Regions from separate parts of the Paenibacillus sp. FSL R7-0340 genome, predicted to be linked through region 1. Evidence: riboswitches for the same ligand, from Rfam matches in the RefSeq annotation. Region 1 holds a riboswitch; each other region holds the start of a gene.
What was found. Region 1 has a riboswitch for thiamine pyrophosphate ahead of MKX59_RS13275 (thiamine phosphate synthase). Riboswitches for the same ligand answer to the same signal wherever they lie in the genome.
Positions count from the first base shown of each region.

Region 2: another riboswitch for thiamine pyrophosphate. It lies ahead of MKX59_RS23125 (ABC transporter substrate-binding protein); the one in region 1 lies ahead of MKX59_RS13275 (thiamine phosphate synthase).
Region 3: another riboswitch for thiamine pyrophosphate. It lies ahead of tenA (thiaminase II); the one in region 1 lies ahead of MKX59_RS13275 (thiamine phosphate synthase).

Region 1 is NZ_JBBOBY010000001.1:2,934,305-2,937,443, forward strand. It holds gene MKX59_RS13270 (ABC-F family ATP-binding cassette domain-containing protein) at 1-1,267, shown strand, start outside; TPP riboswitch at 1,361-1,469, shown strand; gene MKX59_RS13275 (thiamine phosphate synthase) at 1,734-2,327, shown strand; gene thiO (glycine oxidase ThiO) at 2,392-3,139, shown strand, end outside.
Region 2 is NZ_JBBOBY010000002.1:54,169-57,307, reverse strand. It holds gene MKX59_RS23135 (bifunctional 2',3'-cyclic-nucleotide 2'-phosphodiesterase/3'-nucleotidase) at 1-65, opposite strand, end outside; gene MKX59_RS23130 (pyridoxamine 5'-phosphate oxidase family protein) at 287-721, opposite strand; TPP riboswitch at 992-1,101, shown strand; gene MKX59_RS23125 (ABC transporter substrate-binding protein) at 1,293-2,336, shown strand; gene MKX59_RS23120 (MTH1187 family thiamine-binding protein) at 2,755-3,048, shown strand; gene MKX59_RS23115 (ABC transporter permease) at 3,045-3,139, shown strand, end outside.
Region 3 is NZ_JBBOBY010000001.1:1,511,015-1,514,153, reverse strand. It holds gene MKX59_RS06795 (NAD-dependent malic enzyme) at 1-1,542, shown strand, start outside; TPP riboswitch at 1,635-1,737, shown strand; gene tenA (thiaminase II) at 1,874-2,563, shown strand; gene thiM (hydroxyethylthiazole kinase) at 2,638-3,139, shown strand, end outside.

The DNA.
Region 1 (3,139 bases):
ATTGGAAAAGGAAATGATGCAGATTACTGACAAGATGGGGGATGCTTCTCCTGAAGAGTTGGAAGTGCTGCTGGAACAGATGGGTGAAATTCAGGAGCAACTGGATATGGGGGATTTTTACCTCATTGATGTGAAGGTTGAAGAAATGGCGAATGGACTAGGTCTGTCGGCCATAGGACTGGATCGGGATGTATCTGCACTTAGCGGTGGGCAACGGACAAAGGTGCTTCTTGCTAAGTTGCTGTTGGAAAAGCCAAATGTCCTGCTGCTGGATGAGCCTACCAACTATTTGGATGTAGAGCATATTGAATGGCTTACGCGCTATTTGAAGGATTATCCCTATGCTTTTATCCTTATTTCACATGATACTGAGTTTATGAACCAGGTCGTTAATGTTATTTACCATCTTGAATTTGCCAAGATGACCCGTTATTCAGCTAACTATGAAAAGTTTCTTGAAATGGCGGATCTGAACAAAGCTCAGCATATTGATGCTTATGAGAAGCAACAGGACTTTATTAAGAAACAGGAAGATTTTATTCAGCGTAATAAAGCGCGTGCCTCTACATCTGGCCGAGCAAAGAGCCGTGAAAAGCAACTTGATCGGATCGAACGTATAGATAAGCCTGAAGAAGCTGCGAAGCCAACCTTTCAATTCAAAGAAGCACGTGCAAGCGGAAAGACGGTATTTGAGGGTATTGATTTTGAGATTGGTTATACGCATGCCCTTTTGCCTAAAATGTCCATGACGATTGAACGTGGCGAAAAGATTGCTATTGTTGGCTACAACGGTGTCGGTAAATCGACATTGCTCAAAACCATATTGGGAAAAATTCCACCAATCAGTGGAAAAACCTATCAAGGTGATTTTTTGCAGCCCGCTTATTTTGAGCAGGAAGTAAAGGCGGAGAAAATTACACCGATTGACGATGTGTGGAATGAATTCCCACATTTGAACCAGCATGAAGTACGAGCGCATTTGGCGCGTTGCGGTTTAAAGAATGAGCATATCACGCGTCCGCTATCTGCGCTCAGTGGTGGAGAACAGGCTAAAGTCCGTCTTTGCAAACTGTTAATGCGTGAAAGCAACTGGGTACTGTTCGATGAGCCTACCAACCACTTGGATGTTAAAGCTAAGGATGAGCTGAAACGTGCCTTGAAGGAATACAAAGGGACCGTATTGCTTGTATCTCACGAACCGGACTTTTACGAGGATTGGGTAACCAAAACGTGGAATGTGGAAGAGTGGTCAAGTAAAGTTAACTAACATCAACTAAATCCAATTCTGCATATTTCACACGAAGTGGGGTTTGCAGAATTAGGAAAATATGCTAAGCTATCTTTAGCTTATACAATAAAATAGTCACACTAGGGGAGCCGCCCATGCGGCTGAGACGGAATAAATGGATTTCGGACCCTTTGCACCTGATCTGGGTTATGCCAGCGTAGGGAAGTGAGCGCCGTACAAACAAGGCAACACCATCTTATTTTTGTTTGTGCGTGGGACGATACACGTATACGGATATCATTGTCCGTTCGATTATTGGACGTTCGTTAAACCACTTCCTTGGGGAAGTGGTTTTTTTGCGTTTCGTTCACTTTAAGTTGTTCGAGCTTCCGTAGACGATTCACATACAATCCTCTTTCATTACTGCTGGTAGACGTGACTGGCTAAGCTTAGATCTTTTAGTCCAATGTGAGGTGAAGACAAAATCGAATTACACGCAATTTCGATGGAAAAGGGCACTTTTGCACAAGCAGCCCAAGTGGCTGCTGTGATTTGTCCGTATGTTCATTATGTACACGCACGTTTAAAACAGAATGGTGCCTCTGCATTGCTATCTTTGACTCGCAGCATGGTGGAGCAGGGAGTTCCTTTGCAACAAATTGTAGTAAATGATCGTGTGGATGTAGCTTTACTTACTTTGGTTGGAGCCGTCCAGCTACCAGCTAATGGATTACCTGTAGCGGATGTGAAAAGCCTACTTCCAAAGGGTACACGCTGTGGAGTATCTGTGCATTCCTTGAAGGAGGCGCAGACTGCCGAGCGGGTAGGAGCGGACTATGTACTTTATGGTCACATATATGAGACCCATTGTAAGCCCGGTATTGTACCACGGGGTTTAGCTCAGCTTGAACATATTTGCAGGCTGTCGAACATTCCGGTGATCGCGCTGGGCGGCATACAACCGCACCATATCCCGGAGCTTTATAGGGCCGGAGCAAGCGGAATTGCGGTGATGTCTGGTATATGGGAGGCTGAGTCGCCCGTTGCAGCTGCGCTGGAATATCGGCGAATGGCAGATCTTGTAGTTCACGACCTGTAGCGAGAAAACGAGAGTAGAGGCAAGCTGAAAGCAGAATGGTTTATGGAGAGGAGACACGGAACAAATGCCAAAGATACACATAGAGGCAAGAGCGATAGGACACGCTGAATGCTTGGTCATAGGTGGAGGTGTCATCGGCAGTTCCATTGCTTACCATGTGGCCAAGGAGGGAAGAAGTACGATCATGCTGGAACGATTGATCCCGGGTGAGGGAGCCTCAGGAGCAGCGGTTGGAATGCTGGCAGCGGAAAGTGAAGAGTTCACCGACTCTGAGCTGGCACGGTTTGCTCGCATAAGTCGAGACGCATTCCCTGAGCTTGTCTGTGATCTGGAGCGTTTGTCAGGTATTTCGGTGGAATTCCGTACAGAAGGATTTGTGACTCCTTTCCGTACGGAAACTGAAGGCCAAAAACGCTGGAAAGCTGCTAAAACGCGAGAGGATGATTGTCCTATCTGGTGGGATGCGAAGGAATTGGCCCGACGAATTCCAGGTTTGGATGAACAAGCGATCGGGGCAATATATCGTTCAAAAGAGACACAAGTGGCTCCTGTCCAGCTTTGCCATGCTTATGCAGGTGCTGCTGTGGTGCTGGGGGCAACGGTATGGTCTGGTACACAGGCAGAGCAACTGGTCATACAGAATGGTCGAGTTTGCGGTGTTCGAACAGATAGTGGCTTTTTTTCCTGCGATCAGGTCATTATTGCCGGAGGCTTGGATAGCATGAAATTGCTAGCGCAGGTTGGATTTGAATATCCACTTTATCCGGTCAAGGGTGAAGCGGTAGCGGTCTCCTTGAAGGATCACCCGTTAG
Region 2 (3,139 bases), on a different contig from region 1:
ACCAGCATGCTACAAGCCACAACTGCTGCTGTAAACCCTTTAAACCAATTTTTACGAAATAACAAAATATACCCCTCCTCATTAAGGTGTATGCCTCATATACATACTTTTGCACATATATGTAAGCCATGAACCCACCATTTCTATTTTAATCCAACGCCAGATAAAAGAGTAGTCATTTACTTAAATTATTTATGAAAAAATAATTAATTTTCTCAAAAAATAAAAAGCCAGCAAACCTCCTAAAAAACTCGGAGATTCACCGGCTTATCCATTTATATTCGTATTACTTCTTCCAAACCTGGCGCTCAGATTGCTGACCCACATACTCAATGCGTGTCGGATTCACGTCCAGAATGACATAATCGGGATCATCCGGTCCGGAAAACCATTCCTTCAAGGAATCGTTCCACACTTGTTTGCGCAGCCCCTCATCAGCTGTGATCTGGACGGTAGCCTCCACTTCTACGACTTCCTTCGTACCGCCAACTTCATAACCCAGCAGCAGATAAGCATTCGGATTGTCCTTTAGCTCCTCTACTTTATGCGTTTTGCGATCTGTCGCCAGATGAATGTTCATTCCATCGTTAAAAAGGGCCATATAGCGTACTTTCGGTTTGCCACCCTCTACCGTACCTAACGAGCAAAATTTGTTGTTATCCAAAGCCTTCACAATGGCTTGTTCCAGTTGGTTGCGATCCAATGTTTCCGTTTTACCCACAGTACAACAACTCCTTTTCACGAATTAGAATTCTCTACGGCCACGCCATTGGGCACCAGCCCATCTGAACCTACTTGCGTAGCTGTTCTGAAAATAACATGACCGGATCGAATCGAATTGATTCATGCTCATTTTCAGATCAAAGCTCACAGTAAAAGTGTACCCTGTCGTTCGGCAAATGAACCGTCACCTCTCCCTTCATGCTGGACAGACCCGCATTCAAGGCATATAATCGTCGTAGTAAACCCGAATAAATGAACCCATTAAACCATACAATGCCAGGGGTGCTGGAATCGGCCGGCTGAGAGTGTGTCCCAAGACACTGACCCTTACAACCTGATCTGGGTAATGCCAGCGTAGGAATGCTTAAGCAAGATGTGCCTTTTTTACATAGGACCATCCCTTACTTTGGTATATACAAGCGCAAGCGTCCCGGAAACTCGGGGCGCTTTTTTTGTTGAAGATTAAGTTGTTGGAAAGATCGCATCCGGCAGATGTTATTTTTAGAAAATGGGTAACTTAAGCTGTCTGATTGGACGGATAACGGGTAATTAAAGGAGAGAACACAACGATGAAGCGCATGAAAATATTAAGCCTGGGACTGATCAGTCTGTGGCTCATGGCCCTGACCCTGACCGCTTGCGGTGGAAGTCCCCCCACATCCCAAGAAGCGGCTCCCGCTACCGACACTCAAACGTCTACTCCGGCAAAGGGGCTCAAAGATGTTAAAGTCGTGCTCGACTGGACACCCAATACGAATCATACGGGACTCTATGTCGCTAAGGACAAAGGATTTTACGAAAAAGCGGGTTTGAATGTCCAAATTGTTCAACCTGGTTCAGGCGGAGCTGATCAAATGGTTGCTTCTAATGCTGCACCTTTTGGTATCAGCTACCAAGAAGGCGTCACACAGGCTCGTACGCAAGGCGTGCCGCTTGTATCCATCGCTGCGGTGATTCAGCATAATACCTCAGGCTTCGCAGCCCCGGTAGATCGTGGAATTAAGAGCCCGAAAGATTTTGAAGGTAAAAAATACGGCGGTTGGGGCTCTCCCGTAGAAGAAGCGGTCATGAAATCCATCATGGATTCAGACAAAGGCGATGTGAGCAAAGTGAAGATCATCAACATGGGCAATGCAGACTATTTTACAGCCGTGAAGCGGGATATCGACTTTGCCTGGATTTTCTACGCATGGACCGGAATCGAGGCCCAGCTTCGAGGTGAGCCATTGGATATGCTGTATGTAAAAGATTATTCCAAAAGCCTCGATTACTATACACCTGTAATTGTGAGCAACGAACAGACAATAAAAAATGATCCCGAGCTGGTCAAAGCGTTCATGGACGCTACCGCACAAGGCTATGAATACACTATCGCTCATCCGGAAGAAGCCGCAGACATCTTAAGCAAAGCTGTACCGGAGCTGGATAAAAAACTGGTACTTGCCAGCCAAAAATGGCTAAGCCCGCGTTATCAGGACGATGCCGCGCAATGGGGTGTGCAAAAAGCGGAGGTATGGCAAAACTATTCGGACTGGATGTACGAACGCAAGCTGCTCAGCAAGCCTTTGGAAGTCGATAAAGCCTTCACAAACGGTTTCCTGCCCAAGCGTTGATCATTTGTTAAAACGCTAAATAAGACTGATCTAGAGAAGTGAACAAAGCGCCACTACGCAGTCGGATGGTGCTTCCCATCGCTGCTGTACCCAGATTTCTTTTATGAATATCTGGGTACAAAGGCGAACGCTAACGCTTGTACAGCACCATTCCGCCCACTTCGTTCTCGTTCTACTTGGTTTATTCTTTAGCTTTTCATATTATCTAAGCGCTAAGTAGGTGCGCTTGTGTGTTAAAAATGCCACACAAACCAGCTTTAAAAATAGGGTGCTTTTAAGGCGGTTGGCAGCGTAGTGGTTCATTTGAATCTGGAGAAGCGAAGCGATCGTAAGATCAAATGAACCGCGAAGCGGTCTCCCCGCCTTAAACCACCATATTTTTTTAATAACACTCCAAATAAAGGACAGGTGAATTTGCATGGCTAACACACTGCTCAGTATTCAAGTAATCCCTAAAACTCCTAATAACGAGGACTCTTACCCGTATGTAGATAAGGCGATTGAGGTCATTCAGCGCTCCGGTGTCAAACATCAGGTGAATCCATTGGATACGACCATGGAGGGCGAGCTCGACGAGTTGCTGAAAGTGGTTAAAGAAATGCACGAAGCTTTGACGGAAGCGGGCAGTCCCAGCGTCATTTCACAGATCAAAATCGCACATAACCCACAAGGCATCAGCATGAACAAGCTGACCGAGAAATATCGCCCATGAATCCGAAAGGCAAGAACGCATCCTGGTGGAAAAGCGTATGGCCGCCCTTTGTGGCGGTCCTCTTCTTTTTAGCGGCCTGGCAGGGGGCGGT
Region 3 (3,139 bases), 1.4 Mb from region 1:
GCATATCAGCAGTTTCTGGCACAACCCACCATGCTGCGAAAAAATGCTTCTCTCAACGACCTTCACAACCGAAATGTCGTACTCTACTACCGGCTGCTAACCGATCATTTGAGTGAAATGCTGCCCGTAGTCTACACGCCGACCGTAGGAACCGCGATTCAAGAATATAGTCACGAGTACAACCGTCCTGGAGGCATATATTTGTCGATAGATAACCCGAACGGTATTGGACAAGCATTCCATAATTCTGGTTTGAGCGGCCATGATGTGGATCTGATCGTCGTGACAGATTCCGAAAGTATTTTAGGGATTGGTGACTGGGGCGTCGGGGGGATTAACATTGCTATCGGCAAGCTTGCAGTGTATACGGCTGCGGCAGGCATTCATCCCGGGCGGGTGCTGCCAATTGTACTAGATGTAGGTACAAATAATGAAAAGCTGCTGAATGATCCACTGTACATCGGAAACCGCCATAAACGGGTTCGCGGAGAAGCCTATAACCAGTTTATTGATACTTTTATCAGCAAAACGTTAGCGCAATTCCCAAAGACGCTTTTACATTGGGAAGACGTGGGCAGCGTAAATGCACGCCATATTATAGGAAAATACGGTCAAAGCATACTCACCTTCAACGATGATATACAAGGTACAGGAGCGGTGACCTTGGCTGCGATTCTTTCGGCGGTGGGTGTCACCAAGACTCCGCTGCGTGAACAAAAAATACTTGTTTTCGGCCCAGGGGCAGCAGGAATCGGTAATGCTGATCAAATTCGGGGTGCTATGATCGAGGACGGCCTTTCCGCAGAAGATTCCTTCAAGTCCTTTTGGGCCTTTGATTATCGCGGGCTGTTAATGGAAGATATGGAAGACGTATTGGAATATCAGAAACCGTATGTGCGCAAAAAGGATGAAGTCAGCTCATGGACCCGGTCGGGTGACGGCAAAATACCACTGCTAGAGGTCATCCGTCAGGTGAAGCCTACGATATTGATTGGAACTTCCGGTGTAGCAGGTGCCTTTTCTGAAGAGATCATCAAGGAGATGGCGAAACATGTAGAACGCCCGATCATTATGCCCATGTCCAATCCTACAAACCTTGCAGAAGCAGTACCCGAGGATTTGATCCGGTGGACAGATGGCAGAGCACTGATCGCAACCGGAAGTCCTTTTGAGCCCGTCACCTATAACGGTACGAAATTTGAGATTGGGCAGGCGAACAATGCCTTTGTTTTTCCGGGACTGGGTCTGGGTGCGATTGTGGTTAAAGCCAAAAGGATTACCCCTGCGATGTTTACAGCGGCAGCAGTTGCTGTTGCCAATGGTGTAGATTCGAATACGCCTGGCGGTGCGCTACTCCCTCATATCCGAAAATTACGCGAAGTTTCGTACGCTGTTGCGATTGCGGTTGCAAAAGCCGCGATACAGGATCAGGTAGCTCAGGCGCACATTTCAGATGTGGAACAAGCTATACAAGATGCAATGTGGAAACCGGAATATGCCAAGGTCAAAGCAGTGGAAAGTGTAATTCATCATCCTCACTAAGCCCAAAACACCTAACTAGAGGAAATTTAATATTTTGCACACTATGTTTGACATAGCGTATGAACGTATGTACAGTAATAGTCAAAAGAATAGAAGTCCACTAGGGGAGCCAATATGGCTGAGACAAGAATGTATCTTGGACCCTTTGAACCTGATCTAGTTCGTACTAGCGTAGGAAAGTGGAGCCTTCGTATATAAGGTTTCAAGCGTTTTTTGCGTATTGGGCCTATTGTTGAAGCCGCTCCATTTTTCCGGGGCGGCTTTTTAGCGTTGTTCCGGAATTATATTCTTACAGGACTTCTTGCTCTTCAATTTAATGGAGGTGGGGAAATTGAGTTTTACACAAGAACTCCGTCGGCAGGCGGACGGCATTTTTCAAGCGATTTTTGAGCATCCCTTTGTGAGAGGTATTGCTGAAGGAAGTTTGACAAGGGGACAGCTGATTCACTATGTAAAACAGGACTTTGAATATTTGAACGCCTACATGCGGATATACGGCATCGCAATCTCCAAATGCACGAATCGGGAGGACATGGCTGTATTTAATGAACAAATCTCTTTTATTCTCCACAGCGAGGTTCATCCGCATCAAAATTTCTGTGCTGTCGCAGGGGTGAGCTATGAAGAGTTGCAGGGATATCCGCTCGCTCCGTCGGCTCATCACTATATCCGTCACATGCTGACGGTTGCGCATGAGGGCAGCCTGGGCGAGATCTTGGCTGTGCTGCTGCCATGTATGTGGACGTATGCCGAGATTGGTCGCAGGCTGCTGGATGAAGTAAAGCCGGATGAGTCTCATCCGTTCTATGAATGGATGGGCTTCTATGGAGACCAGCTTGATGATACAACACTCAAGTTCCGAGAACGTGTAGATGCTTGGGCGGAAGGCGCAACGGCTGCTGAGCGAGAGCGGATGATTGAGCATTTTATACTGAGCTGCCAGCTGGAATATAAGTTCTGGGACATGGCCTATAAGCAGGAAGAATGGCCGGTCCAGATACAGGCAGCGGTCTTGGAATAGTCAGCTTGGCAATTCGATGCGTGAAGTACAGTTAATGCCCTGTTGAACCACCAACTATAGAGAGGATAATCATTATGAGTACATGGGAAAAAAGTTATTCGGATCTCCTGACGAAGGTACAAAACAGCAAACCCCTCGTTCACAATATGACCAATGTGGTAGTCACTAACTTTACGGCCAACGGCCTGTATGCATTGGGCGCCTCCCCGGTGATGGCCTATGCACCCGAGGAAGTAGCAGACATGGCAAAAATAGCGGGAGCCGTCGTGTTAAACATCGGTACGCTGAACCGCGAACTGGTGGATGCCATGATCATTGCTGGACAATCGGCGAATGCACACGGTGTTCCGGTCCTGCTAGATCCGGTCGGTGCGGGAGCAACGAGCTTTAGAACTGAGTCGGCACTGCGAATCCTGAGAAAAGTCAAAATCTCATTGGTGCGGGGCAATGCAGCCGAAGTCGCGCATCTTGTTGGAGAAGCGCGTGAGATTAAAGGCGTAGATGCTGGTGACAGTGCTGACAGCGGAAATGTCGATCTGGCAATTCGGGCTGCTCGAACGCTCAATACAATGGTTG